Regions from separate parts of the Streptomyces sp. NPDC058308 genome, predicted to be linked through region 2. Evidence: riboswitches for the same ligand, from Rfam matches in the RefSeq annotation. Region 2 holds a riboswitch; each other region holds the start of a gene.
What was found. A riboswitch is a leader RNA that binds a small molecule or an ion and turns the genes downstream of it on or off. The one in region 2 is predicted to bind cyclic di-AMP.

Region 1: linked by a shared signal. The riboswitch ahead of ACFVYL_RS36805 (M23 family metallopeptidase) and the one ahead of ACFVYL_RS25135 (transglycosylase SLT domain-containing protein) in region 2 are both predicted to bind cyclic di-AMP.
Region 3: linked by a shared signal. The riboswitch ahead of ACFVYL_RS36340 (M23 family metallopeptidase) and the one ahead of ACFVYL_RS25135 (transglycosylase SLT domain-containing protein) in region 2 are both predicted to bind cyclic di-AMP.

The regions. Positions count from the first base shown of each region.
Region 1 covers NZ_JBHVZA010000052.1:4,639-14,609, forward strand. Annotated here, with positions in the region: gene ACFVYL_RS36790 (GNAT family N-acetyltransferase) at 107-3,010, opposite strand; gene ACFVYL_RS36795 (HPr family phosphocarrier protein) at 3,163-3,444, shown strand; gene ACFVYL_RS36800 (GntR family transcriptional regulator) at 3,647-4,339, opposite strand; gene ACFVYL_RS36805 (M23 family metallopeptidase) at 4,550-5,353, opposite strand; cyclic di-AMP (ydaO/yuaA leader) riboswitch at 5,366-5,528, opposite strand; gene ACFVYL_RS36810 (M16 family metallopeptidase) at 5,725-7,110, opposite strand; gene ACFVYL_RS36815 (M16 family metallopeptidase) at 7,107-8,486, opposite strand; gene ACFVYL_RS36820 (DNA topoisomerase (ATP-hydrolyzing) subunit A) at 8,710-9,971, shown strand, end outside.
Region 2 covers NZ_JBHVZA010000019.1:131,211-141,181, reverse strand. Annotated here, with positions in the region: gene ACFVYL_RS25145 (RNA polymerase sigma factor) at 141-713, opposite strand; gene ACFVYL_RS25140 (hypothetical protein) at 1,092-1,475, opposite strand; cyclic di-AMP (ydaO/yuaA leader) riboswitch at 2,142-2,304, shown strand; gene ACFVYL_RS25135 (transglycosylase SLT domain-containing protein) at 2,309-3,073, shown strand; gene ACFVYL_RS25130 (alpha/beta fold hydrolase) at 3,142-3,918, opposite strand; gene ACFVYL_RS25125 (helix-turn-helix domain-containing protein) at 4,031-4,939, shown strand; gene ACFVYL_RS25120 (TetR/AcrR family transcriptional regulator) at 5,023-5,637, opposite strand; gene ACFVYL_RS25115 (hypothetical protein) at 5,747-6,007, shown strand; partial or broken gene ACFVYL_RS25110 (transposase family protein) at 6,050-6,367, shown strand; gene ACFVYL_RS25105 (SCO4226 family nickel-binding protein) at 6,387-6,635, opposite strand; gene ACFVYL_RS25100 (HNH endonuclease family protein) at 6,914-7,612, shown strand; gene ACFVYL_RS25095 (TetR/AcrR family transcriptional regulator) at 7,687-8,280, shown strand; gene ACFVYL_RS25090 (alpha/beta fold hydrolase) at 8,322-9,179, shown strand; gene ACFVYL_RS25085 (VOC family protein) at 9,181-9,684, shown strand.
Region 3 covers NZ_JBHVZA010000049.1:16,288-26,258, forward strand. Annotated here, with positions in the region: gene ACFVYL_RS36320 (glycosyltransferase family 2 protein) at 1-216, shown strand, start outside; gene ACFVYL_RS36325 (alginate lyase family protein) at 425-1,666, shown strand; tRNA gene ACFVYL_RS36330 (tRNA-Met) at 1,714-1,787, shown strand; gene ACFVYL_RS36335 (PP2C family protein-serine/threonine phosphatase) at 1,953-3,095, shown strand; cyclic di-AMP (ydaO/yuaA leader) riboswitch at 3,327-3,489, shown strand; gene ACFVYL_RS36340 (M23 family metallopeptidase) at 3,501-4,574, shown strand; gene ACFVYL_RS36345 (aldo/keto reductase) at 4,738-5,682, shown strand; gene ACFVYL_RS36350 (PrsW family intramembrane metalloprotease) at 5,686-7,035, opposite strand; gene trmB (tRNA (guanosine(46)-N7)-methyltransferase TrmB) at 7,079-7,867, opposite strand; gene lhgO (L-2-hydroxyglutarate oxidase) at 8,179-9,399, opposite strand; gene ACFVYL_RS36365 (MFS transporter) at 9,571-9,971, opposite strand, start outside.

The DNA of each region.
Region 1 (9,971 bases), on a different contig from region 2:
CATCCTACGGCCCGGTGCGGGGCGCACGGTGCCCCGCGGCCGCCTCGGTACCCAGCTGAGCGCATCGGTACCCGGGAAGGGTGCTTCCGTGCCCGGGAAGAGGGCCTCAGTAGCCGGGAAGGGTGCGCGGGCCGAGGTCGTCGCGGGCGGGCGGGGGCGCGAGCCGGACGGAGGCGCCGAGCACGGAGAGGCCTCGCTGGGCGACGACCACGGGCTCCAGGGAGACGCCGACGACTTCGGGGTGGTCGTCGACGAGCCGGGAGACCCGCTGGAGCAGCTCTTCGAGGGCCGGGGTGTCGACGGGCGCGGACCCGCGCCAGCCGAACAGGAGCGGCGCGGTGCGGATGGACCTGACCAGGGAGGCCGCCTCGCGGTCGGTAACCGGGACGAGGCGGTGCGCGGTATCGCCGAGCAGCTCGGATGCGGCGCCCGCGAGACCGAAGGAGAGCACCGCTCCGGCCGCCGGGTCGATGACCGCCCGCACCACGGTGTCGACGCCGCGCGGCACCATGCCCTGCACGACGGGCCGCAGCTCCGCGGGCTTGCCGAAGAGCTCCGTCAATTCCTGGTAGGCCCGGCGCAGTTGCCCCTCGTCCGTGAGGTCGAGGCGGACCCCGCCGAGGTCGGCGCGGTGCCGCAGGTGCGGGGCCGTGGTCTTCAGGGCCACGGGGTAGCCGATGACGCGCGCGGCCTGCGCTGCCGCGTCGGCGTCGGGCGCGGGCAGGGCCCGCCGTACGCGGATGCCGTAGTGCCTGAGCAGTTCGTGGGCGTCGTCGGCGGCAAGGGTGGCACCGCGCGGGTCGCCGTCCTTGGCGAGCAGCTCCGCGATGCGCCCGGCGGTCCCGCTCTCGTCGATGTCGTCGTACTCGGGCACCCGCCCCGGCTCGGCGGCCTCGCGCCGCCACTGTGCGTACTTGACCGCTTCGGAGAGGGCGCGTACGGCGCGCTCGGCGGCGGGGTAGGCGGGGATGCGGTACTGGTCGGTGGGCTGGGGCGCGGGGTCGGCGGTGGCCTCTGCGGTGGTCTCTACGGAGGGACGGGGTTCCGCGCCGGTACCGGTATCGGCCGCGCCCCGGGTGTCAGGTGCGACGGCGCCGGGCACGGGAGTGACCGCGTCGGGCCTGGTACTGGTGGCGGCCGCCAGCGCCTCGGCGAGCCCGCCGAGCTCAACGTGGACCACGGCAACGGGTTTCGCGGGGCATCCCGCGGCCGCCGCCCGCAGCTCCGTGGCCAGTGTCTCGGGGTCGGTGGTGGCCCCGTCCTCCCCCACCCAGGGGATGGCGTTGACGATCACCGCGTCGCAGCCGTCGTCCGACAGCGCCTCGGCGAGCGCCGCCCGGAAGTCGGCGGGGACCGCTCCGGTCGTCAGGTCGCGGGGCGGCAGCGGCCGCAGTCCGTCGGCCATGCACGCGTCGTACGTGAGGAGACCGAGCGACTCGGAGTTCCCCAGGATGCCCACCCTGGGCCCGGACGGCAGCGGCTGGCCCGCGAGGAGCAGCCCGGCGTCGACCATCTCCGTGACGGTGTCGACGCGGACGACGCCCGCCTGGCGCAGCAGCGCCGAGACCGTGGCGTGCGGCAGCCGGGTCGCCTGCACGGCGTGGCCGGTCGGGGCGATGCCGCTGTGCCGGGCGCCCTGCACCACGACCAGCGGCTTGGCGGTCGCCGAACGCCGCGCGAGCCGGGTGAACTTGCGCGGGTTGCCGATGGTCTCCAGGTACATCAGCGTGACGTCGGTGTCCGGATCCTCGTACCAGTACTGGAGCAGGTCGTTGCCGGACACGTCCGCGCGGTTGCCGGAGCCGACGAACGTGGAGAGGCCCGCGCCCCGCCGGTGCAGGCCGGACAGCAGGGCGATGCCGATCGCGCCGGACTGGGTGAACAGACCGATCCGCCCGCGCGCGGGCAACTGCGGGGCGAGCGAGGCGTTGAGCCGCGTCCGCGGCGAGGTGTTGATGACGCCGAAGGCGTTGGGACCGATGATCCGCATGCCGTACGACCTGGCCTGGCGGACCAGTTCGCGCTGCCGCTCGCGCCCCTTCGGGCCACTCTCCCCGTACCCGGCGGAGAGCACCACGAGGCCCTGCACCCCGCGCTCCCCGCACTCGGCGACGACCTGCGGCACCCGGTCGGCGGGCACGGCGATCACCGCGAGGTCCACGGGCTCCTCGATGGCCGCGACACAACGGTGCGCGGGCACCCCGTCGATGCCGGCGCCGTCGCCCTCCTCACCGTCGCCCTCCTCGCCGAACGCGCTGTTCACCGCGTACAGGCGCCCGGTGAAACCGGACTCCCTGAGGTTGCTCAGGACGCTGCGGCCGACGCCGCCGGGGACCCGGCCGACGCCGATCACCGCGACCGAGCCCGGCGTCAGGAGACGCTGCACGGAGCGCCCCTCGGCCCGCTGTTCGCGGGCGCGCTGCACGGCGAGGGAACGGTCCGTCGGCTCCAGGTCGAACTCCAGGCGGACGACACCGTCCTCGAAGCTGCGCTTCTGCTGGTAGCCGGCGTCCGTGAACACCTTGATCATCTTGGTGTTGGCGGGCAGCACCTCGGCCGCGAACCGGCGGATGCCGCGCTCCCTGGCGACGGCCGCGATGTGTTCCAGAAGGGTGGAGGCGACGCCGCGGCCCTGGTGGGCGTCCTGGACGAGAAAGGCGACCTCGGCCTCGTCCGCCGGGGCGCTGGCGGCCATGCCGCGCTCGTCGATGCGGTCGAAGCGCACGGTGGCGATGAACTCGCCGCCCACCGTGGCCGCCAGCCCCACCCGGTCCACTTGGTCGTGGTGGGTGAAACGGTGCACGTCCTTGGCGGACAGGCGCGGGTAGGGCGCGAAGAAGCGGTAGTACTTCGACTCGTCCGACACCTGTTCGTAGAAGCTGACCAGGCGGTCCGCGTCCTCGGCCGTGATCGGCCTGATCCGGGCGGTACCTCCGTCGCGCAGCACCACATCGGCTTCCCAGTGGGCGGGGTAGTCGTGCCGATCCTGCCGATCCGACGCGGTCTGCATGGGGCCAGGGTACGGGTCGCGCGGCCGCCGGGGCCGGGGCAGGCTAGGACAGGTCGAGGGCGAGCGGGGCGGACACCTGTCCGACGGAGCACTCGTGACGGCATGAGACACTGGTCTAGACAAGTGTGAGACACCTGGAAGGGCAGCAACACATGGCTGAGCGCCGCGTCAACGTCGGCTGGGCCGAGGGCCTTCACGCCCGACCCGCCTCCATCTTCGTCCGCGCGGCCACGGCCGCCGGCGTCCCCGTGACGATCGCCAAGGCCGACGGCAACCCGGTCAACGCCGCCTCGATGCTCGCGGTGCTCGGTCTGGGCGCCCAGGGCGGCGAGGAGATCGTGCTCGCCTCCGACGCCGAGGGCGCGGACGCCGCCCTCGACCGTCTGGCGAAGCTGGTCTCGGAGGGGCTCGAGGAGCTTCCGGAGACGGTCTAGGACACATTCGTGGAAAACGGCGATGGGGTCACCCGGAATTCCGGGTGACCCCATCGCCGTTTGCGTGGACGACTCCGCCGACTCCGCTGATTTCGCGCTGACGCCTCGCCGAAGTTCTCGCGCAAAAAATTGAGGGAGCACACGGCAAACGCTCAACAAATAAGGGACAAGAAATGTCTCTCCTTTGTATACGGCGCCTCCGTTAATTCTGGAGGCTGACCGTGTTTACGGCATGTTGCGAATCCCTCACCCGGCCGCGACCGGGCCGCCCGGCATGGCGCGGCCGGTACGCGGCCGTCGCGCGCGCGGCGTGCGCGGCGGTGAGCGCCCTGGCCCGCTCCGCGTCCCGGCGGGCCACCGCGTCGACGATCGCCGCGTGCTCGGCCCAGGAGTCGGCCGGCGCCGCCGGGCTGTCGACGACGTACATCCAGGCGGCCTTGTGCCGCAGTTGGATGAGCAGGGCGCTGAGGCCCGGGTTGCCGGACGCCTGGGCGAGCGTCTCGTGGAACCAGCCACCCAGGGGCCGCAGATCCTCCCCCCGGCCGTTCCTGGCGCGTTCCTGGCCCAGCCTGACCAGTCCGCGCAGGACCTTGAGGTGCGCGTCCGTGCGGCGCTGCGCGGCGCGTGCCGCGGCGAGCGGTTCGAGGAGCGTCCGCACCTCCAGGAGATCCGCGGCCTCCTGCTCCGTGGGCTCGGCCACGCACGCGCCCGCGTGCCTGCGGGTGACGACGAACCCCTCGGCCTCCAGGGTGCGCAGGGCCTCGCGCACGGGGACGCGGGAGACGCCGTACCGGCGCGCGAGGACTTCCTCGGCGAGCCGACTGCCCCTTTCGTGCACGCCGGCGACGATGTCGTCCCGTATGGCCGTGCATACCGAATGGGCGGGAACACGCATGACCCGGACCTCCGCCTTCATCCCCGCACAATCGCGGTCGACCGACGCTCGTCCGGTGACTCTATTGCAGAGAGCCGCAATTTCCGACGGCGGGCCGGAATCCATGGATATCTTTTGGCCAATTGCGGCGGGTGCGAGCGGCGGCAATGCCGAAAGCCCCGGCTCGCCAGGAGCCGGGGCTTTCGGTGGAGTGCTGCGGGGCCGCGTGCGTCAGACGTTGACGCCGTGCGAGCGGAGGTATGCGATCGGGTCGATGTCCGAGCCGTACTCCTCGCCGGTGCGGGCCTCGAAGTGGAGGTGCGGGCCGCTGGAGTTGCCGGTGGAGCCGGAGAGGCCGATCTGCTGGCCCGGGGTGACCGTCTGGCCGACGGTGACGCCGAGGGACGACATGTGGCCGTACTGGGTGTACGTGCCGTCGTTCATCTTGATGACCACGTTGTTGCCGTACGCCCCTCCCCAGCCGGCCTCGACGACGGTGCCGGAGCCGACCGCGTGGACGGAGGTGCCGGACGCGGCGTGGAAGTCGATGCCGGTGTGGCTGCCGGAGGACCACATGGCGCCGCCGGTCTGGTAGCCCGTGGAGACGTAGGAGCCATCGACCGGGGCCACGTAGGTGTTCAGGCGCTTGCGCTCGGCCTCGCGGGCGGCGCGCTCCTTGGCCTCGCGCTCCTTCTTGGCCTTCGCCTTCGCCTCGGCCTCGGCCTTGCGCTTCTCCTCCGCGGCCTTCTTCTTGGCGGCCTCTTCGGCCTTCTTCGCGGCAGCAGCGTCGTCGGCGGCCTGGCGCTGGGCGGCGGCCTGCTCGCCGATGTTCTCGGCGAGCGAGTCGCCGACGGATATCGCCTGGGTGAGGCCGGTGTGTTCGACGGCCGCTTCGTCGGCGGCGGCGAGCGCCGGAGCCGCGAGGCCTCCGATGACACCGGTGGTGGTGAGCGCCGCGACACCCGCGACGTTCGCGGTGGTCCGCGTGAGGCGGCTCGGACGACGGTGCTTCCCGGTGGCACGGGTGAACGCCATGTGGCGGGTGATCCTTTCCTTCCCTCTCGCCTACCGGGTTAGCTGACGGGTTCGGAGCAGGAAGGTCTCCTACGGGCTCCTCGCCTCACGGCAAGGTGCCCGATTCACCCCAGGGGACGTGTGGGTCCCCGGCTCCCCTGGCTCGCACCGTACGGGGACTCGGCGATGACTGTCCGGTGCCGCGGGTGCGGCGTACTGCGCGACGAACAGCCGGACCGACGCTAAACGGGGCCTCTTTCGTTCGACAAACAGAACGCGGCTTTTGTAGCGCACGCCACAGAGCAGACAGGCAACCTCCATAGCAATTCGGACATATGAGGACCCCAGCGGCCGAAGTGGCCACTGGGGTCCTCTTATGTCCTGACTGTCACTCAGCCCGTGACCACGCTCACGTCACCGATCCCGAGCGCCCTGACGGGCTCCTCGATCTGCGCGGCGTCCCCGACGAGGACCGTCACCAGGCGGTCCTCCGGGAAGGCGTTCACGACGGCGGCAGTGGCCTCCACGGTGCCGGTGGCGGCCAGCCGCCGGTACAGCTGCGCCTGGAAGTCGTCCGGCAGGTTCTGCTCGACCTGGTCGGCGAGGGTGGCTGCTACGGAGGCGGCCATCTCGTACTTGAGCGGGGCCACGCCCACCAGGTTCTGCACGGCCACATCGCGCTCGGCGTCGGTCAGGCCCTCGGCGGCGAGGGTGCGCAGGACCTTCCAGAGGTCGCCGAGTGCCGGGCCGGTGGACTCGGTGTCCACGGAGCCGCTGATGGCGAGCATCGCGGCGCCCGTGCCGTCCGGCGCCGAGCGAAGCACCTGGCTGAACGCCCGCACTCCGTAGGTGTATCCCTTCTCCTCCCGCAGGACGCGGTCGAGGCGGGAGGTGAGGGTGCCGCCCAGGCAGTACGTGCCGAGGACCTGGGCCGGCCAGACGCGGTCGTGCCGGTCGGCGCCCACGCGGCCGATCAGCAGCTGCGTCTGGACCGCTCCGGGGCGGTCCACGATGACGACGCGGCCGCGGTCGTCGGCGGTCACCTGCGGCACCGGGCGCGGTTCGCCCGCGGAGCCGGTCCAGGCGCCGACGGTGTCCGCGAGGACGGCGTCCAGGTCGGTGCCGGTCAGGTCGCCGACGACGACGAGGGTGGCCGTGGCGGGCCGGACGTGCTTCTCGTAGAAGGCGCGCACCGCCGCCGAGTCGATGGCCGTGACCGTCGCCTCGGTGCCCTGGCGCGGCCGGGACATGCGCGAGGTGGCCGGGAAGAGCTGCCTGGAGAGCTCCTTGGCGGCGCGGCGCGCCGGGTTGGCGGCCTCGTGCGGGATCTCGTCCAGGCGGTTGCGTACGAGCCGTTCGACCTCGCTGTCCGCGAAGGCGGGGGCCCGCAGGGCGTCGGCGAGCAGGCCGAGCGCCTTGGGGAGCCGGGAGACCGGGACCTCCAGGGAGACCCGCACGCCCGGGTGGTCGGCGTGCGCGTCGAGCGTCGCGCCGCAGCGGTCGAGCTCGGCGGCGAACTCCTCGGCGGAGTGCTTGTCGGTGCCCTCGTTGAAGGCCCGCGCCATGATCGTGGCGACGCCGTCGAGGCCCTCGGGCTCGGCGTCCAGCGGCGCTTCGAGGTGGATCTCGACGGCGACGACCTGCTGGCCCGGGCGGTGGCACCGCAGCACGGTGAGGCCGTTGGGCAGCGTGCCGCGCTCGGGCGCCGGGAAGGCCCAGGGCTTGGCCGTGCCGGCCTGGGGCTGTGGATGGAACTGCATCGTCGCGGCCTCGGTCACTTCGCCGCCTCCTCTTCCTCGGCGTCCACGGCGTCCACGGCGTCCACGACGCCTGCTTCGCCCTCGTCGGCGACGGTCACGGGTTCGTACACGAGCACCGCGCGGTTGTCGGGGCGCAGGCGGGCCTTGGCGGCCTCCTGGACCTCCGCGGCGCTGACGTCGAGGACGCGCTGCACGGCGGTGAGGGCGAGCTGCGGGTCACCGAACAGGACGGCGTACCGGCACAGTTCGTCGGCGCGGCCCGCGACCGTGCCGAGCCGGTCGAGCCACTCTCGCTCCAGCTGGGCCTGGGCGCGCTCCATCTCCTCCGGAGTGGGGCCCTCCGCGGCGAAGCGGGCGAGCTCCTCGTCGACGGCGGCCTCAATGACGGGCACCTCGACGTCGCCCGACGTCTTCACGTCCAGCCAGCCGAGCGAGGGCGCCCCGGCCAGGCGCAGCAGGCCGAACCCGGCGGCGACCGCGGTGCGGTCACGGCGCACGAGGCGGTTGTAGAGCCGGGAGGACTCGCCACTGCCGAGGACGGTGAGGGCGATGTCGGCCGCGTCGCACGCGCGCGTGCCGTCCTCCGGGAGGCGGTAGGCGGCCATCAGGGCGCGGGCCGGCACGTCCTCCTCGACGACCTCACGCAGCTCCTTGCCGATGCGCTCGGGCAGGGAGCCGTCGCGCGGCGGCTGCTTGCCGTCGTGCCCGGGGATCGACCCGAAGTACTTCTCGACCCAGGCGAGCGTCTGAGCCGGGTCGATGTCGCCGACGATCGACAGGACGGCGTTGTTCGGCGCGTAGTACGTGCGGAAGAACGCGCGGGCGTCCTCCAGGGTGGCCGCGTCCAGGTCGGCCATGGAGCCGATCGGCGTGTGGTGGTAGGGGTGGCCCTCCGGGTACGAGAGAGCGGTCAGCTTCTCGAAGGCGGTGCCGTACGGGACGTTGTCGTAGCGCTGGCGGCGTTCGTTCTTGACGACGTCGCGCTGGTTTTCCATGGACTCTTCGTCGAGCGCGGAGAGCAGTGAGCCCATCCGGTCGGCCTCGAGCCACAGGGCCAGCTCCAACTGGTGTGCGGGCATGGTCTCGAAATAGTTGGTGCGCTCGAAGCTCGTCGTGCCGTTGAGCGAACCGCCCGCCCCCTGGACCAGCTCGAAGTGGCCGTTGCCGTGCACCTGCTTCGAGCCCTGGAACATGAGGTGCTCGAAGAGGTGCGCGAGGCCGGTTCGCCCCTTGACCTCGTGGCGGGAGCCGACGTCGTACCAGAGGCAGACCGCGGCGACCGGGGTCAGGTGGTCCTCGGAGAGCACCACGCGCAGGCCATTGGCCAGCCGGTGCTCGGTCGCTGTCAGGCCTCCGGAGCCGGCCTCGGCTGTGGCCGTGTGACCCATGGGCATGTACGTCCCTTCGATCGCTGGATCATCGCTGGATCAGAACAATTGCTGCCAGTCCTGCCACTGTATGCAAGCGTGTCAGCACCTGACGAAGTTCCCGCTCCGCCCTCGGCGTAGTCGCGTGTGACGCCGCCGGTGCACGGGTCGTGGTCTGCGTTGTCAGTGGGACAGTCCACAATGGTCGGCGTCAGATCCCGCACTTGTTGGTGAAGGAGCCGCAGCAGCGATGGCCCGCCGCAGCACGAAGACCCCGCCGCCCGACGACTCGTACGAGGAGAAGATCCTCGACATCGACGTCGTCGACGAGATGCAGGGCTCCTTCCTCGAGTACGCGTATTCGGTCATCTATTCACGCGCCCTGCCGGACGCCCGCGACGGCATGAAGCCGGTGCACCGCAGGATCGTGTACCAGATGAACGAGATGGGCCTGCGCCCCGACCGCGGCTATGTGAAGTGTGCCCGCGTCGTCGGCGAGGTCATGGGTAAGTTGCACCCGCACGGCGACGCGTCGATCTACGACGCGCTGGTGCGCATGGCCCAGCCCTTCTCGATGCGCCTCCCCCTGGTGGACGGCCACGGCAACTTCGGCTCGCTCGGCAACGACGACCCGCCGGCCGCCATGCGGTACACCGAGTGCAAGATGGCCGACGCCACCTCCCTGATGACGGAGTCGATCGACGAGAACACGGTCGACTTCGAGCCGAACTACGACGGCCAGGAGAGAGAGCCCACCGCCCTCCCCGCCGCCTACCCGAACCTCCTGGTCAACGGCGCGTCCGGCATCGCCGTCGGCATGGCGACCAACATGCCGCCGCACAACCTCGGCGAGGTCATCGCCGCCGCCCGCCACCTGATCAAGCACCCGGCGGCCGACCTCGAGACCCTGATGAAGTACGTGCCGGGCCCCGACCTGCCCACCGGCGGCAGGATCGTCGGTCTGACCGGCATCAAGGATGCGTACGAATCGGGCCGCGGCTCGTTCAAGATCCGTGCCACGGTCTCCGTGGAGAACGTGACGGCGCGCCGCAAGGGCCTGGTCGTCACCGAACTGCCCTTCTCCGTAGGTCCCGAAAAGGTCATCTCCAAGATCAAGGACCTGGTCGGCTCGAAGAAGCTGCAGGGCATCGCCGACGTCAAGGACCTCACCGACCGCGCGCACGGCCTGCGCCTGGTCATCGAGATCAAGAACGGCTTCGTCCCCGAGGCCGTCCTGGAACAGCTCTACAAGCTGACGCCGATGGAGGAGTCCTTCGGCATCAACAACGTGGCCCTGGTGGACGGCCAGCCCCTCACCCTCGGCCTCAAGGAGCTCCTGGAGGTCTATCTCGACCACCGGTTCAACGTGGTGCGCCGCCGCAGCGAGTTCCGCCGCAGCAAGAAGCGCGACCGCCTGCACCTGGTCGAGGGCCTCCTGGTCGCGCTCCTGGACATCGACGAGGTCATCCGCCTCATCCGCTCCAGTGAGAACTCCGCGCAGGCCAAGGAGCG
Region 2 (9,971 bases):
CCGCAGCCTGCCCCAAGCGCGCTCGGATCCCCTCCAGGCCCGCTTCGCTGTCAAAGGTCTCTTCGAGTGCCTGACCCACCGCGTCTTCGGTGGCCTCAAGGGCCCTGGTCAGGATCTCGTCGCCGGTCACATCCGGTTCGTCATGCATCGCTCGCCTCCCCGCTCACGACAGCCAGCCGACTGCGGGCCTGGTGAATCAGGTTGCGTACTGTGCTGTTGGTGACTCCCATGTCCTGAGCCGCCTCGTCGGTCGAACATCCCGCGATGTGTACGAGGACCAGAGCCTGACGCTGACGTTCCGAGAGATCTCCGATGGCGTCCAAGACGTTACGGAACTTCTCTCTCACCGTCACTTGGTCCTCGACCGGCATCACGCCACCGTCCCGGTCCATCTCCTCCCCCAGCAGCACCGTCTCGGCCCCACGTCGATATACCGACATCGCGTGCCGGACCGCGGTTTTGACGAGCCAGCCCTGCCAGTTCCTGATCTCCTCGGCTCCCGGCTTGCGCAGGTATTCCCCAGCTTGCACGAAAGCATGCTGGCAACCTTCCCAGCCGTCGTGGCTGTTCCCGGCCGCGGCCACCGTCGCTTTCCGGAGCACCACCTTGCCGTACTGCCGGAAAAGGGTCTCGACCCGCGCTGCGCACGCGTCACTCCATCCGTCGGGCTCCCCGTCCGCATCAGGCGGCCGCTCATCGGTATCGCTCGTCACTGGCGCCCGCCCCTCCAGCCCCTGGGACGGTGATCTCCCACTCACTCATCGCCCTTCCCTGAGCATCCCGCGCTCTGAAGCGGACCTGCGTCCCGCCGGGTGAAAGCCGCAGCACGGCGACAACCGCAGCCCATCGGGCCCGCTCCCGCACTCGGTACGCGAGCGCGGCCACCATGGTGCCCAGGACGGGCAGGCCCGTGCAGGCCAACAGCCACACATTGTCACCCACGGCGTTCGTCTCATCCATGTCGACGACAACTCCTTCTGCCCGATAGAGAGTTGAGGAGCCCAAAACGTCTAGGCGCCCGAGCCGACATCTATTCCGTACCCGCTCACCCGCCCGGAACGCGAGTCCGAGTGGCGCTCCATCGCTACGGTTCAGCCAGAACCGGCCAGAACCGGCCCGGCGCCGAAACCACCGATGACGGCGAACCGTTCCAGGTCGACGACGGCGATCCGGCGACCGGGAGTGGACAGAACCGGCGGCACGGAGGCGTCGTGGGGGCGCACCAGACTCACCGTGTGCGACAACAAGCCGGTGACAAAAGCCCGTTCGCCGTCCCGGCTGAGGGAGAACAGGTGGGTCTGCACCCCATGGGTAGGCACCACTCTGGTCGGCGCCTCGTCGGCGGTCGGAGCGTCAAATCCGAGCAGTACCGCCTTTTCCAGGCTCAGGGCGTACAGCCGGTCGCGGCTATCGATCCCCATGCCATGGATACGGTTGAAGGGCCGCGTGTTGAACTCGTGCGGATAGTCGGGCAATGGGACCCTCTGCCGACGCTGCACCGAGACACATCGCAAAAACTGACGGCGTGACCGCTTTTCTCGACCATCACTAATTCGTCGGCCCGTTGGTCGACCTGTTCCTCGGCGCGATCCGCCTGGGAGGCAGCTGACACCGGCACGGTCAATCCGCTCGCCAACACCCCTGCCCCCGCCGCTTTCATCACCGGACGACGTGTCGTCACATGGCCCGCCTCGATTCCTCGGCAACCCGCTGGACGCGGCTCGGCTCAACTGGTGACATGTCTATCTTGTGGTGAAAAGCGCCCTATGCGCCACGTGCAATTTGCCCCGTGATGCACACCTCTGCACCCTTGGAGGCGTATATAAAGCATTGCCTGCATTGCGGAGCCCTCGACCGGAATGGCGCACCCGCGCTATGCCATCGAGTCGCCTTTCGATCCGCGCCCCATTCGGTGAAATGAGTCACACCGCTCGTCCTGGCCCGGAGTGAGGACCTGAAGCGCATTCGCGTTCCACCCAAAGCGAGTTGGGTCTAGTCGATCAAAGAAAGCAAGGGCCTCCCGATTGCCCCTGGCCGACCCCGCACATTCCCCCGCCAAATGTGGACCTTGTTCCGTTCTGACTTTCTCGTCTAACGTCACGCCCAATCCCGGATGGAACGCCGAATCCTGCCGCTGTCCGGAAACCTACTCACCCACTCACTTACGCACGGCAGGAGCGGGGAACCCAGGTATGCCGCCAGTCCGGATTCCGGAACGGCTCGGGGTGAAGTCGCCATATCAGCGCGACCGGACATCTCCCGTCCGAACCCGACAGCTCACCTCGCAGGCGACGGAGAGGAATTCGTCATGCCTGCAAAGGGAAAGCACCGCCGCCCCAAGTCCAACTCGCTCAGCCGGGGCATCGCCGCCGCAGGCGCGGGCGGGACGGTGCTCGTCCTCCCGGTGCTCGGCGCGACCACCGCCACCGCGGCGCAGGCCGACGCGGCCGCCAAGCCCGCCGCGGCCCCGACGACCTACGTCGTCGCGGCCGGTGACTCCCTGTCCAAGATCGCACAGGAGCACTCCCTGAGCGGTGGCTGGAAGAAGCTGTACCAGGACAACCGCGGCGTCCTCGGCGGAGACCCGCAGCTCATCCACCCCGGGCTCAAGCTCACCCTCAGCAGTGCGGGCACAGCCGAGCCCGCGCAGAAGTCGACCGCGTCCAACGCGTCCGCCGAGCGGGCGGACCGCTCCGAGCGCCAGGACGACCTCGCCGCCGAGCCCGCCGCTCCCCCGGCGCAGAAGTCCTACACCAACGACCTGGACGGCTGGATCAACGAGTCGCTCGACATCCTGGCCCAGCAGGGCATCCCCGGCTCGTACGAGGGCATCCACCGCAACATCATGCGCGAGTCCTCCGGCAATCCCCTGGCCATCAACAACTGGGACTCCAACGCCGTGGCCGGGACCCCCTCCAAGGGGCTCCTGCAGGTCATCGGCCCCACCTTCGCGGCCTACCACGTGCCCGGCACGTCGATGGACAGCTTCGACCCGGTCGCCAACATCACCGCCGCCTGCAACTACGCGGCCGACCGGTACGGCTCGATCGACAACGTGGACGGCCCGTACTGACCTCGCCCTTCATGCGGCAAAGCGGCAGGGGGCGGGCAGGGCGTACGGAGGATGTGCCGACGCCCTGGTCAGACAACTGCCGCGAACGTCGTGATCGCCTCGACGAGGTCGGCCGGAGCTTCCAGCGGGATCAGGTGCCCCGTCTTCGGAATCACCGTGAAGTCGGCCCCGGAGAGATAGGGAACCAGGTTGGCGAGGAGCACGTCGACGGGCTCGACGCGGTCCTGCTCTCCGGCGATGACCAGGGCGGGGACGCTGATCATGCGGGTGTGCTCGGTGATGTCCTCCGCGATGCCGCGCAGCGGCCACTCTGTGCGGGCGGTGTCGGCGCCCGCACGCGAATCGGTCGCGACCTGCGCCTTGATCGATGCGGGCAGCTCGGTCGCGGTGAGGATGCCGTCCCGTGCGACGGCGACGGATTCGTCGGAATCGTAGGCGTGGGAGAGGCCTTCCCGGTACTCGGGAGTGATCTGCTCTGCGGGCTTCGCCGGACCGGGGCCGACGAGGACGATCCCGCGGAGGCCGGCGGGCCGGGCCGCTGCGATCAGCTGCGCGACCTTGCCGCCCATGGAGTGTCCGACCAGCACGTACTCGGTGATGCCCGCGTCGGCGATCACCGCGAGCGTGTCGTCCGCGAGCCGGCGGAGCGTGTAGGGGCCGGGCAGGCCGCTTGAGCGGCTCCACCCACGGAAGTCGACTGTGAGGACGTCGCGGCCCGGGAGGCGGTCGACGACGAGGTCCCAGGTGCGGGCGGAGCCACCCCAGTAGTGCAGGAACACCAGGGTCGGTCCGGCCCCCGGCCGGTGGTCGTAAGCGGGCAGCAGCGGTTGCTGTGTCGTGTTCATTCGCGATGCCTCGATCAGTGCTCTGCGGCGGATCTCCCTTGTCTCCATTGGATATCCGCGGCTCTCCAGAGGCATCGGCACGATTGGTCGCCCGATGGTGGAAACTGGACACATGGCCGCGATCCGACAGATGACCTACCAGCCCGTCGGGCACGGTGCCGCCGCTGTCGAGACGATGACGTTCGCCCGCCTTCGCGAGCTGAACGACGGCGGCACGCAACGTGCCGACTTCCACGTCCTGGCCGTCGTCGACGCCGGACACGGCTCCGTCACAATGGACTTTCGCCAACTCCCCCTCAGGGAGCGGTCCGTGGTGTGGATCATTCCCGGCGCGGTGCACCGATGGGACGACATCGCCGAGGTGGCCGGGCACATCGTGCTGTTCATCCCGACTGCGCCGGTCACCCACGCCACCCGAGAGCTCGTCGCGTCCCCTGACCTGGTCGCGCAGTGGAGCATCGACGAGGCCGACTGGCCGTTCGTCGACGCCGCGCGGAACCACCTGCTCCTCGAAGCGTCCGCCCGGCCCCGAGACGTGCCGACGGAGTTGCCCGAGATCCTGCTCTCCGCACTCATCGCCCGGATCCGGCCGCCGCACGGCGAAGCGCGGTCGGCGAATGACGAACGGCCGGTGGGTGAAGAACGGCCGGTGCGTGCAGAACGGTCGGCGAGTCCGGTGTTCCGGCTGTTCCGGTCCAGTGTCGAAGCGCACTTCCGGGAACATCATGACGCCGGCTACTACGCCCGGGCCCTGGGATACACGCCCCGCACCCTCTCCAGAGCAGTGCAGCAGGCCACCGGCCTCACCGCGAAGGCCTACATCGTCGATCGCATCATCCTGGAAGCCAAACGCCTCCTCGCACACGACCGCCTCACCGCAGCCCGCTGCGCCGCCACACTCGGCTTCCCCGATGCCTCCAACTTTTCGGTGTTCTTCCGAAAGGCGGCAGGCGTACGCCCGGGTGCATGGCAGGAAGCGGAGATGACGCGGCGTCCGACTCGCTCAGCGCAGGTTCACTAAGGGCTGTCCGGCATCTGCTGACGAGCCCCGAGCAGGCTGGGGCGTCAGAGGCGTGCGCTGCCGACATGTTGGGGCTGGGCGCGTCATCCGTGGCTGGATGCTCTTTGTAGCAGGTGGTCGATGTGCCGTTGGAGGATGGCCAGCGCCATCTCCGGAGAGTGGTGGCCTGCCAGGACGTGGACCGTGAGGCCATCAGCCACAGCGAGGAGGGTGTGGGCCTCGCGGGTGGGGTCGAGGTGCTGTGGAATTTCCTGGGTGTCCTGGCCGTAGCGGATGAGCCACGCGATGAGGTCATGGAGCTTGGCATAGGTGTCGTGCAGGACGGCTGCCAGTTTTTCGCTGGCCGGTGCGCGGGTGACGAAGGCCAGCCAGACGTGCGCCTGCGTCTTCGATTCCTCATCCAGCAAGGCGAGTTCGGCCATGGTGTGTGACAGCAGAGTGGATGCGGCCTGAGGGGCGGAGGCTGTGTCGATGCGCTGGTTGGCGCGTTCGCTGACGTGTTGGGAGACGTGCTCCAGCGCGAAGAGCAGCATGTCCTCCTTGGTGCTGAAACACCGCTGGACGGCGCCCATGGACACGTCTGCCTCAGCGGCGACGTCGCGGAGGCTGACGGCTTCCATGCCGGAACGCGCGATCAGAGTGCACACTGCCTCGGCGATCCGTCGGCGTCGGTCCTCGTAGTCGACCTGCCTAGGCACACTCAGCTCCTCCTCTTTTCTGATGCACTTGCATCATATCCTGCCGCACTGCACGATGTGATGCGACCGCATCGAAAACGATGCGCGCACACTGGGGAGGACGCCCATCATGGGGAAGCAGCTCAAGAAGTCGGACAACAGCTCGGGCCAGGGGCTGCTCTGGCTGTTCGGTGCCATCCTGGCCGTCCAGGGGTTCGGCTCCGCCATCACAGAGGCCGGGTGGGATACAAGCTTCGGTGTCGCCGGCCTTCTGCGGGCAGCCCACGTGCCTGAGTGGGGAACCCTCCTGGTCGGCTTTGCCGGTGCCGCCCTACTGGTGACAGCCGCGCGCCGTCACCATGCGAGGAGGCAGGCGCCCCGCCGTCCATGAGCGGGCCACAGCCCAACCACCGCTGCATGGGAAGCTCTTGTCGTGACCGGTGTGATCACGGCGTCGGAGCCTTCCTGGATCGCGCCGTGCACCGGGCTGAGCCCACGGCTGTTCCGGAAGTCGGTGACAGGGCTGCGCCGCGAGGGCGCTGACGCGGTACGGCGCGGTCGGCCCTGGAGCCTGCCACTGGAGGACAGGGCCGTGCTGGTCGCCGCCTACTGGCGCACCAACCTGACCCTGCGGCAGCTGGCCCCGCTGTTCGGCGTCTCGAAGTCCGCCACCGACCGCAGGCGGAACACAATCGCTCACACAAGAACATTTCTGACGGAGCGTTGGCGGCAAAGGGCGACTCGACCAACCAAGAGCTCCCGCGACCCCCTCACACAGTCAACGGCACCGGATGGATCTCGTCGGCCCGGTGGCCCGCGCGCTCGTGAATACGTTGGACCGCGTCGGCCGACGGAGCTTCCGAGAGGCAGTAGACCGTGCCGGACTGTGGATCCGCCCAAGCCTTCTCGAAGTGAACGCCTTCTTCGTTCTCGATCGCGAGGTCGGCCTGGTGGGCCTCCCGCAGTTGCTCGGCCGTTATGTCGTTCATCCCGTGGTGGACGTCCATGAAGTGGGACATGACGTCGCACCTCCCTTCGACGGGCGCGCCTGGCAGTCTCCAGCTCAAGCTCAAGCCGCGGCGCCAAGCCCGCTATCTCCATCCTGCGCCCGTCCGAGCGGAAGGTCGACAGGAAGCGGAGGGCCGACAGGAAGCCGTAGACCTGGCCGACCACGGAGCTCTCCGCGAGCCCCCGCCCACCCGGCGCAACGTTTCTGCGGTGAATAGCTTCCCCCACTCGGATCAGGCCTCTGCCAGGCTTCCGGGACGTACCGCCGGAGACCACCCAGCCTGGCTTGGTGATCAAGAACTTCATCCGTGGCTTCGCCGCGCTCAGCCTGTCCCTGACCCCTCTCCTCGCGCCGGCACCGGCGCCCGCACAAACCGTCCCGATGAGCGGCCCCTCGGCCACCCCCACCGAGACCACGACCTTGGCCGACGCCGTGCACCGCATCCCGGTCTCCGACGAGCGCCGCGAGGGCTACGCCCGCGCCGCCTTCCAGCACTGGAACGGCGGCGCGAAGAAGTCCGACGGCTGCAACACCCGCGCCGAGGTGCTGATCGCCGAGGCCAGCGAGGAGCCGTCCGTCGGCGCGGGCTGCAAGATCACCGGCGGTGAGTGGCTTTCGTACTACGACGGCCAGGAGGTCGAGGACTCCCGCAGGCTCACCGTCGACCACATGGTCCCGCTCGCCGAGGCCTGGGATTCCGGTGCCTCCACGTGGAGCGCGGCACGCCGCGAGGCCTACGCCAACGACCTGGGCGCACCGGCGTCTCTGGTCGCCGTAACCACCCGTACGGCCCGCAGCAAGGCCGACCGGGACCCCGCGCACTGGCTGCCGCCGCTGCCCACCGCGCACTGCCGCTACCTCTCGGACTGGGTGGAGACCAAGCTGCGCTGGGACCTGGCGGCAGACCCGGCCGAACTCGACGCCATCGCCGTCTTCGCCTCCGGGCAGTGCAAGCGCACCGCGGTCACCTACACCGCCGCCTCGTAGAACACGGCCCACGCCTTGCCATTCCTAGGGGCCTTAGGTTTAACCTAGGGCCCCTAGGAAAACGTGGAGGGCACATGGTGCGGGCAGGACTGACCGCGGAGCGGGTGACGATCGCGGGCGCCGAGCTGGCCGACGAGGTGGGGCTCGAACACGTCACCATGTCCCAGGTAGCACGTCGGCTCGGCGTGAAGGACGCGAGCCTCTATACGCACGTTCGCGGTCTGGAAGATCTGCGCGGGCGGATCGCGTTGCTGGCGGCGGACGAGAAGACCATCCGTATCGCGGAGGCGACCGCCGGACTGTCGGGCAGAAACGCGCTGATCGCCTTCGCGACCGCGTGGCGGGAGTACGCCCACCAGCATCCGGGCCGCTACACGGCGACGCAGACCCCGATCCAGATCGACCCCGAGCTGGCCACGAGCGCGCCCGGACCGCGGCGCGCGGTCGAGCTGACGTACAGCATGCTGCGCGGCTACGGACTGGCCGAGCCGGACCTGACCGACGCGGTCCGGTTGCTGCGCAGCACGTTCCACGGGTTCGTCGCCCTGGAGGCCGCGGGTGGCTTCGCGCACCAGCGTTCGCCGCAGCAGTCCTGGGTCCGCGCCCTCGACGCCTTGCACATCCTCCTGGAGCACTGGCCCCCGTCCCGAGAAGGAGACTCAGCATGAGTGAGACACCCAAGACGACCGGACTGACCGGCACGACCAGCATGGCCGAGCCGACCATCGGCAGCCTGCGCGTGAACGGCGCGACTCTGCACTACGAAGTGCGCGGCCAGGGCCCACTCCTGCTGCTGATACCCGGAGGGACCGGCGGCGCGGCTGCCTTCGACGCCGTCGCCGACGGCCTCGCCGCCGAATACACGGTCGCCACCTATGACCCGCGCGGGATGTCGCGCAGCACGCTGGACGCCCCCGAAGCCGAGCAGAGCCTCGCCGAACATGCCGACGATGCGTTGCGCATCCTGGAACTGCTGTCACCCGGCGAGCCCGCCCGGGTCTTCGGCACCAGTTCGGGCGCTATCGCCGCCCTGCACCTTCTCACCACCCACCCCGAACGCGTCGAACGCGTCGTGGCGCACGAGCCCCCGGTGGTCACGATCCTGCCGGATGCCTCCGAGCATCGCGCGTTCATCGCGCGCGTACAGGAGACGTTCCACACGCAAGGACTCATGCCTGCGATGGCGCTGTTCGCCGCAGGGCTGAAGAAGGGAGACGACGAGACCACCGAGCCGAAGGCGGAGACCGAGGCCGAGGCGAAGGCCAAGCTTCCGCCGCAGGCGGCGGCGAGGGCTGAAAGCACGATGGCCAATCTGCCGTACTTCGTCGGGAGCATTGTTCCCAGCTTCATGACCCACACCCCGGACCTCGACAGCCTGGAGACACTCTCGGAGCAACTCGTGCTCGCCGGCGGCCAGGACTCTCGTGGCGAACTCCCCTACCGCGCGGTGGCGTTCATGGCCGAGCGGCTTGGCGCGGAACTCCAGCACTTTCCCGGCGGCCACATCGGCCTGACAACGCATCCCGCCGAGTACGGCGAGCTCCTGCGCAAGGCGTTCCGCGGATAGCTTGTTCCTCGACCACCGGGCAGCCAGCCGCCAGGTCATCCCACGGACTCCCTGGAACCTGCCCGAGAGTGACGCGACTGAGGAGTGGACCGATCAGAAAGCACGCGACAACTTCCTGTCAATGGTGGTAAGTTGGCGCATGCTTGATCACATCGCTATCCAAGTGCATGACATCGCGGCCAGCGCCGCTTTCTACGACGCCGTACTCGCTCCGCTAGGTGGCCAGCGCAAGAAGCAGTTCGGCGAGAACATCAGCTTCGGGGTAATCGGCCACCCGTTGTGGCTGGTCCCCGCGACCGACCCTGCGCCTGCGCGTGAGCTGCACATCGCATTCGCCGCACCCGACCGCGCCGCCGTGGACGCCTTCTACGCGGCGGCGCTCGCGGTGGGTGCCGAGGTCCTGCACGCACCCCGGCTCTGGCCGGAATACCATGAGTCCTACTACGGAGCCTTTGCCCGCGATCCTGATGGGAACAACGTCGAAGCCGTCTGTCATCGACCCTGAGAGTTCGTAACAGGACTTGTTGAGGTGCCCTGGTCGGGCGTGACCGAGGTAATGAACCAAGGTAATGACTCGGCGGTTCGTCGTGCGTGACGACGCGGCCGTCGATCGTGGGCGTCGAATCCTGGGCTGCTCGAATCGTTGTTGCCATCCTGACCCGAGGAGGCAAGCGCGCACAGGAGCGAGCCCGTCGAGCTTCCAGAGCATCGCCTCTCGCATCACTCGCAGGTCACTGTGCAGGTACTCTTTCGCGAAATTAACGATCATGCGAGACGACTCTGCCAGGATCA
Region 3 (9,971 bases), on a different contig from region 2:
TGGCTGGTCCGCCGCGGCCTCCCGCTCCCGCTGATCCCCGTCCACCTGGGCATCTGGACCCTTCTCACCCTCGCCCGGACCCGCTCGCTGCCGGGCCTGCGCGCCTGGGCCGGCGGCTTCGTCGAGGGGGTGCGGACGCCGTGCGGCGAGCGCAGGCCCATGCGCTGGCGCACGGTGTGGAGGCTGACGCGCCTCGGCCGCCCGCCGGTGATCTGAGGGGCGTGGGGCGTGGGGCGTGGGGCGTACGGGAGGGCGCACGCCACCGGCGCCGGGCCGCGCACCACCAGCCCCGGCCCGCGCACCACCCGTGCCGCGCACCACCCGTGCCGCGCGCCGCCCGAACGGAGCAGTCCGGCGGTGCGCCCGCCCGCGCCCCGGGCGACGCTGTACTGCCGGGGCAGCGGGCCCGAACCGGAGGTGCAGCATGGCAGCAGCCGTACGTGGCAGAGGGCGGCGCGGGCGGCGCGTCGTCGTGCTCCTCCTCTCGCCCCTCCTCGTCGCCCTCGCCGCGGCCTGCGGTGGCGGCGGCGGCTCCGGCGGCCCGGACACCCGTACGGCCGCCGCCCGCCCCCTGGACCTGGCGTTCAAGCACCCCGGCGTGCTGGTCGGCAAGGAGCAGTTCGACCGGGTCCGTGCGCACGTCAGGGCGCGGGAGCAGCCCTGGCTGAAGGCGTACGAGCAGATGCGGGGCAGCAAGTACGCGGCGGACGACTACCGGGCCACCCCGTACCCCGTCGTGGAGTGCCCGCCCGACACCCGCCCCGGCAAGGGGTGTGTCGAGGAGCGCCAGGACGCTCTGGCCGCGTACACCCAGGCGCTGCTCTGGAACATCACCGGTGAGCGCGCGCACGCCGAGAAGGCCGTGCAGATCATGGACGCCTGGGCGAAGGTGATCACCAAGCACACCGAGGCCAACGCCGGGCTCCAGACCGCCTGGGCCGCGTCCTCCTGGGCCCGCGCCGCCGAGGCGGTGCGCTACACCTACGACGGCTGGAACGACGGCTCGCTGCTGCGCTTCGAGCGGATGCTCCGCACCGCCTACCTGCCGCAGGTCGAGAACGGCTCCGCCGACTTCAACGGCAACTGGGACCTGGTGATGGCCGACGCCACCATGGCGATGGCCGTCTTCCTCGACGACCACGCCACGTTCGAGAAGTCCGTGCACCACTTCCGCACGCGCGTGCCCGCCTACTTCTATCTGGAGTCGGACGGCAAGCTGCCGGTCTCGCCGGAGGGCAGCGGCATCGACACCGCTGCCGAGCTGAAGAGGTACTGGTTCGGGCAGGACACCTTCGCCGACGGGCTCTCCCAGGAGACCTGCCGCAACTTCAAGCACGCCAGCTACTCGCTCGCCGCCACCGCGCACATGGCGGAGACCGCCCACCACCAGGGCGTCGACCTGTACGGCGAGGTCAAGGACCGGCTGCGGGCCGCCTTCGAGTTCCACTCCAAGTACCAGCTGGGCGCGCCGGTGCCGGGCTGGCTGTGCGGCGGCAGGGTGCGGCGCGACATGGGCCCCGACACGGAGGTCGGCCTGAACCACCTGCGGGGGCGGCTGCACCTGGAGATGCCGGAGACCGAGAGGTACACGGAGCGCGGGCGGCCGGAGGGGACGGACGGCCTCTTCGTGGCCTGGGAGACGCTCACGCACGCGGGCAACGCCTGAAGTGGTTCGACGCACCCCTCCCAATGGCGTAGAGTTGCATTCAACGGCGCGGGGTGGAGCAGCTCGGTAGCTCGCTGGGCTCATAACCCAGAGGTCGCAGGTTCAAATCCTGTCCCCGCTACTCAAGGCCTAGGGCCCGGAACCAAGCAATTGGTTCCGGGCCCTAGGTGTTTTCCCGTACGCCCTTCCCGTAACCCGGTCGGACCGCACCAGGTCGCACCCGCTCCCCGTCGGGGGAACCCTGAGTGGAGCGCGTGATGGGCGCGGAGTCGGCGGGAGACAAGCGGTGGGGCAGCGAGCGGGATCCGGGGACAGGGGTGCCACCGCGCACGAGCGGACCTTCGTCCGGTCCCTGCCCCTCCTGCTCCTGATCGTCGGCGTCGTGTACGACGTGACGACCCCGCCGGAATTCACCGCGGCCCCCCTCTACACGGCCGCCCCGCTGATCGCCGCCCCCTTCTACTCGCAGCTCAGCACCGTCCTGACCGGCGCCGCCGCCACGGCCGCCGTCCTCTTCCTGCACTTCGGCAACCCGGTCAGCGGCCATGTCGAGGCCGTCACCGAGGTGCTCACCGTGGTCACCGTCGCGGCCCTCGCGATCGTCATCAACCGCGTCGTGCGCCGGGGCAACGACCGGCTCGCCAACGCCCGCTCCATCGCCGAGACCACCCAGCGCGCCGTGCTGCCCGAACCCGATCCGCGGATCGGCGGGCTCGACATCGCGGCGCGGTACGAGGCCGCGCAGGCCGACGCGTTCATCGGGGGCGACCTCTACGCGGTGCAGGACACCCCGCACGGCGTGCGGCTCATCGTCGGCGACGTCCGGGGCAAGGGTATGGGCGCGGTCGCCGCGGTCGCCGTCGTCATCGGCGCCTTCCGGGAGGCCGCCGAGCAGGAGACGACGCTTGAGGCGGTGGCGCAGCGCCTGGAGCGGGCGCTCGCGCGCGAGGGCACCCGGCGCGACGGGCTCGACCAGTTCGAGGGGTTCACCACCGCCGTACTCGCCGAGATCCACCACGCCGGCGGCGCCGTACGGCTGATCAACCGGGGGCACCCGTCGCCGCTGCTGCTGCGCGGGGACGGCCGGCTGTGCGTCCTGTCGGCGAGCGAGCCCGCGCTGCCGCTCGGCATGGGCGAGCTGGGGGTCTGGCCGGACCGGGCGGACGAGTCGGAGTTCCCGCCCGGCGCGATGCTGCTCTTCTACACGGACGGCCTGTCGGAGGCGCGCGATCCTGCGGGGGAGTTCTACGATCCCGCGACCCGGCTCGGCGGGCGCATCTTCCCGGGCCGCGGCGGCCCGCGCGCGCTGCTCGCCGCGCTGGCGGAGGAGGTGCGGCGGCACACCGGGGGGCGGATGACCGACGACATGGCGCTGCTCGCGGTGCGGCGGCCCGTCGCCGGGGATCCGGACATCACGGCCCGTGACTGAAGGGCATCCCTCCGCATGACAACTGACGTACTGTCAAGGGAATGTGAAGCTCCGGTGCGTGCCGCGGGGGCGTGAGAGGGCGTCAACTCGCCCCGTTCCGAACCTCCGTGTCCCGGTACGTACACCCGGTCGGCGTTAACGATCAACCGGAACAGCTTGGAATACGGACCCGCTGTCTATTAACGTTCGATAACGCAGCGCGGTCGTCCCAGCCGTCACTAGAGGCGGCTCCGCGCGCACACGCCTAATCCCGAAAGGGAGCCGGGGAACCACCAACTTGGGGTGAATCAGGCAGCTGAGCACCGTGCATCCGTGTACCGGCGCCAGGTGTCCGTAGGAGACCTTCCTGCTCCGAACCCGTCAGCTAACCCGGTAGGCGAGAAGGAAGGAAAGGAGTGCGCCCCAGTGGCGTCCAACCGGCCTGCCCCCCAAGCCGTGTACATACCGAATGACGATGACTTCGGTACGTACGACGACTCCTTCGAGGAGTGGAACCCCACCGAGGATTCCGTCCGTCCCGTCCGTGGCAGGCACCGTGTGCACAAGAAGGGCGGCGGGCTCGCCCGCAGCTCCACCGTCCTCGGCGTGGGCGTCATCGCCGCCGTCGGCGCGGGCGGCATCGCCACCGCGCAGGACGGCAAGCCGCCGGTCTCCCTCTCGATGCCCGACCTGCCGGGCATGGACACCGTCGCGGACTCGCTGCCGGAGGCCAAGTCGCTGCCCGGCGTGGGCTCGCTGATATCTGACGACGCGGCGGACTCCACGGTGTCCGCCGCCGCGGCGGCCCCCCTCACCGCGGCCGGCGTCAGCACCGCCGACGCCGAGCAGGGCACCACCGACGCGGGCGAGGCGCTGCGCGCCCGCATCATGCAGCAGGCCGAGAACCAGCAGGACCAGGCGGACACCGTCGTACGGACCGCGGCCGAGGACGCGGCCGTCAAGAAGGCCGCCGAAGAGGCCGCCACCCAGCAGCAGGCGGCCCAGCGGGACGCGAAGGCCGAGGCCGCCGCCAAGAAGAAGAAGGAGGCGGAGGCCCGCAAGGCCAAGGCAGAGGCCGAGCGCCTGGCCAAGCTCGCCAAGAGCTACGCCATCCCCACCTCCTCGTACACCCTCACCTCGCACTTCGGCGACGCCGGTGCCATGTGGTCCTCCGGCCACCACACCGGTCTGGACTTCGCCGCACCCACGGGTACCCCCCTCAAGGCCGTGCACACCGGCACCGTCAAGGAGGCCGGCTGGGCGGGCGCGTACGGCTACCGCACCGTGCTCGAACTGGAGGACGGCACGGAGGTCTGGTACTGCCACCAGTCCTCGCTCAATGTCAGCGCGGGGCAGAAGGTCACCACGGGCGAGGTCATCGGCCGCGTCGGCGCGACCGGCAACGTCACCGGGCCGCACCTCCACATGGAGGTCCACACGCCCGACGGCACCGGCATCGACCCGCTCGGCTGGCTGCAGGGCAAGGGCCTCAACCCCTGAGCACCCCCGCAACCACCCCCTGAACCCTCCTGCCCCCCTGAACCACCCCTGAGGGCCCCCTCGACTCCGGCGGCCCTGGCGCCCACCCCCCCCCGACGCCAGGGCCGCCGGTCCCGTCCCGGCGAGACGGAATTCCGCTTCCACCGCGGACGTTGCGGAACGTATGACTTCTCTTCGCCAGCTCGGCTCTTCCGACCTCGAGGTCTTCCCGCTCTCCCTGGGCGGCAACGTCTTCGGCTGGACCGCCGACCGCGCCGCGTCCTTCGCCGTCCTCGACGCCTACACCGCCGCGGGCGGCAACTTCATCGACACCGCCGACGCGTACTCGGCCTGGGTGGAGGGCAACGAGGGCGGCGAGTCCGAGACCCTCATCGGCGAGTGGCTCGCCGAGCGCGGCAACCGCTCCGATGTCGTCATCGCCACGAAGGCCGGCGCGCACCCCGCGTACAAGGGCCTCTCCCCGGCCACCATCAAGGGCGCCGCCGAGCAGTCCCTGCGCCGTCTCGGCACCGACTACATCGACCTCTATTACACGCACTACGACGACCCCTCGGTCCCCGTCGAGGAGATCATCGGCACGCTCGACGAGCTGGTGCGGGACGGCAAGGTGCGCGCCATCGCCGCCTCCAACATCACGCCCGAGCGGCTCCAGGAGTCCCTCGACTTCTCCGACCGCGAGGGCCTCGCGCGCTACGTCGCGCTGCAGCCGCACTACAACCTCGTCTCCCGCGACACCTACGAGGGCCCGCTCCAGGAGCTCGCCTCGCGCTCCGGCCTCGCGGCCGTCCCCTACTACGCGCTCGCGTCCGGCTTCCTGACCGGCAAGTACCGCCCCGGTGCGCGGGTGGAGAGCGCGCGCAGCGGACGGGTCGAGTCGTACGTGGGCAGCGAGCGCGGCGACCGTGTCCTCGCCGCGCTCGACGAGATCGCCGCCGACCGCGGCGCCGAGGTCGCGACCGTGGCGCTCGCCTGGCTGGCGGCGCAGCCCACCGTCGCGGCGCCGATCGCCTCCGCGCGCACGGTCGGGCAGCTGCCCGCGCTGCTCGCGGTGGCGGACCTGGAACTGACGCAGGCGGAGCTCGCGCGCCTGACGGAGGCTTCCGCGTAGGGCCTAAGAGCGGTAGGGGTTGTCGTACGTCGTCGGGTAGCCGTACGCGGGATAGGGCTGCGGGTACGCGGGGCGGGGCTGCGGGTACCCGTACGGGGGGTGCCCGTACCCCGCGTACGGCACGGGGAGCAGGACCGGTGCCGTCGCCCGCGCCGCGTACGCGAGGGCGGGGCGGGCCGGTTCGCGGCGCTCCCACAGCCTTTCGAGTAGCTCCCGCTCGCGTACGACGAAGTCGGCCCCGGCCCGGCCGCGGCGGCCCCGGTGGCGCAGGAGCGCGAGGGACGTCGCGTACGTCTGGTACTCCGCGACCGTGCGGGCAGCCGCCTTGCCCCAGGTGTACGAGGCGTAGTCGCGGGCCAGCGAGCGGGCGCGCATCGAGCCCAGCGCGTACGGCTCGGGCGGCGTCAGCCAGCCGGCCGCCGCGTACGCGGGCAGCTCCGCGCGGATCGTGCGCAGCTCGCGCTGCCGGGTCCAGACGGCCAGCCAGGTGAGCAGGCCGAACACCGGGAGCATGAACACCGCGTACACGGTGAAGAAGCCGAACTGGCCGAAGACCGCCGAGCCGTTCCACAGCGCGTGCATGCCCATCGCGAGCAGCAGTCCGGCGAGCGGAAGCAGCAGCCGCCGCAGCCGCTGGCGGTCGGCGGCGAACGCGGCGAGGCCGAAGCCGATGCCGGTCAGGACGGTGAAGAGCGGATGCGCGAACGGTGACATGACCACGCGCACGAAGAAGGTCGCCGCCGTCACCGAGGCGAGGCCGCTCTCGCGGCTGAGCTGGTCGGTGACGAAGGCGTTGCCCAGATAGAGGATGTTCTCGGTGAACGCGAACCCCGTCGCGGTCACCCCCGCTATGACGACGCCGTCGACGATTCCCGTGAAGTCGCGTCTGCGGAAGAGGAAGACGAGCAGGACGGCCGCCGCCTTCGCGCTCTCCTCGACGATCGGGGCGATCACGGTCGCGCCGAGGTTGTCCGCGCTGGTGGGGTCGGCGGTGGCGGTGGCTATCCAGCGGATCGCGAAGCTGTTCGCGACGATCGCGATGAGGGCGGCCGCGCAGGCGCCCCAGGAGAAGGAGAAGAGGAGGTTCCGCCACGGTCCCGGCTGCACCCGGTCCAGCCAGCGGAACGCGGCGACGAGCAGCGGCACGGGCACGATCGCGAGGCCGAGCCCGACCAGGAAGCCCTCGGTGCCGGTCTGCTCCCTGACCAGGGCGAGGATCACCAGGCCCGAGAGGGCGAGCAGCGTGACGAGCGCGGCCACGCGTATCGCGCGCCGCTGCCACCAGCGCACGCGGCGCAGTGCCCCCGGGGCGGGCGCCTCGGGGGGTATGGGATACGGAGAACTGGTGGCCACGCCGTTGACCCTAACGAGGGACGGGACGGGCCGCGACGGTGCCTCAGCCCTGGGGAGGGGCAACTCGGCGGAACAGCAGGTCCTGGACGACGTGGCCCTTGCCGAGGCCCTGGCCCTCGAAGCGGGTGAGGGGGCGGAAGTCGGGGCGCGGGGCGTACCCGCCGTCCGCCTGGGTGTTCTCGAAGTCGGGGTGCGCGGTGAGCACCTCCAGCATCTGCTCGGCGTACGGCTCCCAGTCGGTCGCGCAGTGCAGCAGCGCGCCGGGCTTGAGGGAGGGCGCGGCCAGCGTCAGGAACTCCGGCTGGATCAGGCGGCGCTTGTGGTGCCGGGCCTTGGGCCAGGGGTCGGGGAAGTAGACGCGCAGGCCGTCGAGGGACTCGGGCGCGAGCATCTCGCGGAGCAGGATGATCGCGTCGCCGTTGGCCACGCGGACGTTGCTCAGACCGTTCCGCTCGGCGAGGCCGAGGAGGTTGCCCTGGCCGGGGGTGTGCACGTCGACGGCGAGGATGCCGGTGTCCGGGTCGGCGGCGGCCATCTGGGCGGTGGCCTCGCCCATGCCGAAGCCGATCTCCAGGACGACGGGCTTGTCGTCCCCGAACAGCTCGGCGAGGTCGAGCCGGCGCAGCCCGTCGATGTCCATGCCCCACTGGGGCCAGAGCCGACGCAGAGCGTCCCCCTGGCTGGCGGTCACCCGACTGCGCCGGGGCTGAAAGCTACGGATCCGCCGCTCATGGTGCGACCCAGCGGGATCGGGCGAGGGCCCCCCGGGAAACCGGGGCGCGGCGACCTCGCGGGGCGACGGGGCGTCGGGGCTATGGAATGAGTCAGACACAGTGCCCCCAATTTTACGACCAGGGACGGAGGGAACCGCGCACCTGGCCGGGCGGGGGCAACGGATCGCCGCTAAGGGGCGCGGGGAACTGCGCACCTAGTGGGGTCGGGGCCCGCGATGACGGTGGGGGCGAGGGATCGCCGCCAAGGGGCGCGGGGAACTGCGCACGTAGTGGGGTCGGGGCCCGCCATGACGCTGAGGGCAACGGATCGCCGCCAAGGGGCGCGGGGAACTGCGCACCTAGCCGGGTCGTGGCCCGCGATGAAGATGGGGGCGAGAGGGTCGCGGCCAGGGCCGCAGCAACCGCGCGCTCAGCCACACACGCCCCGCAGGGACCCCAACGCCCTCCGAGCAACCTCCCTCCCAATAGGGAGGGAAGCCGTAGCCGCAGGAGACGGCGCGTTCAGGACGTGGACCGCGCGCGCCCCCTCCCGTATCAGAAAGTCGTCGACCAGCGTCCCATCCCGCAGCACCGCCTGCGCCCGCACCCCCGCAGGGGCCGGCACCAGATCATCCGCCCGCACCGCCGGCAGCAGCCTCCGCACCGCCGAGGTGAACGCCGCCTTCGACGCGGAGCGCCGCAGCTCACCCGCCCCGTACCGCCAGTGCCGGCGGGCCATGTGCCAGGAACCGGGCCAGCCGATCGTCCCGGCGAGCTCACGGGGCCGGACGACCGACCAGTCATACCCCTCGCGGGCCAGCGCCGGCACCGCGTTCGGCCCCACGTGGACCCCGCCGCCGACCCCTCGCGTCAGGTGGACGCCGAGGAACGGAAAGGCCGGGTCCGGCACGGGATAGACGAGACCGCGCACCAGCTCGGGCCGGACCAGGTCGAAGTACTCCCCCCGGAACGGCACGATCCGCATGCCCGGATCGTCCCCGGTGAGCCGCGCGACCGCGTCGCAGTGCAGCCCCGCGCAGTTCACCAGGACCTTGCCGCGGACGACCGAGCCGTCCGCCGTGGCGACCGCGACGCCGAGGTCGGGGCGGCGGTCGATACGGACGACGGCGCCCCGCGCCCCGTAGCGGATGTCGGCCCCGGACGCCTCGGCCAGGCGCGCCGCCACCGCGCCGTAGTCGCAGATCCCGGTCGTCCCCACGTGGATCGCGGCCAGGCCGCGGACCTCCGGCTCGTACTCCGTGATCTGCGCGGGGCCCAGCTCGCGGACCGGAATGCCGTTCTCCCTGCCGCGCTGGACCAGTGCGTGCAGCCGGGGGAGCTCCTCGCGTTCGGTGGCGACGATCAGCTTGCCGGTGACCTCGTGCGCGATGTCGTACTCCGCGCAGAACTTGATCATCTCCGCGGCGCCACGGACCGCGAACCTCGCCTTGAGCGAGCCGGGGCGGTAGTAGATCCCGCTGTGGATCACACCGCTGTTGCGCCCCGTCTGGTGGCGGGCGGGCCCGGGCTCCTTCTCGAGCACCGTCACCCGGGTGCCGGGAGCGCTGCGCGTCAGGGCATACGCCGTCGCAAGACCGACGATGCCGCCGCCGATCACCAGCACGTCGCAGTCGTACGCGACCTTCTTCACCGCGCCTCACCTCCCACCACAGATACTGCCCTGCGCCACTGACAACGCCGCCAAACCCCGGGCGCCGGATCCTTCCCCACCGATCCGTACCGGTTCACCCGGCCTCACCCACGCGTTCACCCGGGCACCGGGAGGCACCGCCCGGGCAGCCCGCCGCCTACGCCGGAGCCACTACGCCGGAGCCACGAGGAGCGGCCGCGCCCGCTCGCGGAGCTCCACCACCCGCGGCTCGTCGCCGTACGGCTCCAGGCGGTGCAGCAGGTCCTTCACGTACTCCGTCGTCCGCGCGGAGGAGATCCGCCCGGCGACCTCAAGGGCCCGCGTCCCCTGCTCGCACGCCGCGTCGAGGTTCCCGGACTCCAGCTCGGCGACCGCCGACACCACGAGGCGCAATCCGTGCGAGCGCACGAACTCCTCGGTGGGACGGGACAGTGCCTGCTCGGTGAAGCGCCGCACCTGTCGCGGCGCCTTCAGGTCCCGGTAGCACTCGGCGGCGTCGGCGGCGAAGCGGTCGTAGGAGTAGAAGCCGAGCCAGGTCGGGTCGTGGTCGCCGTCCCTGGCCCGCTCGAGCC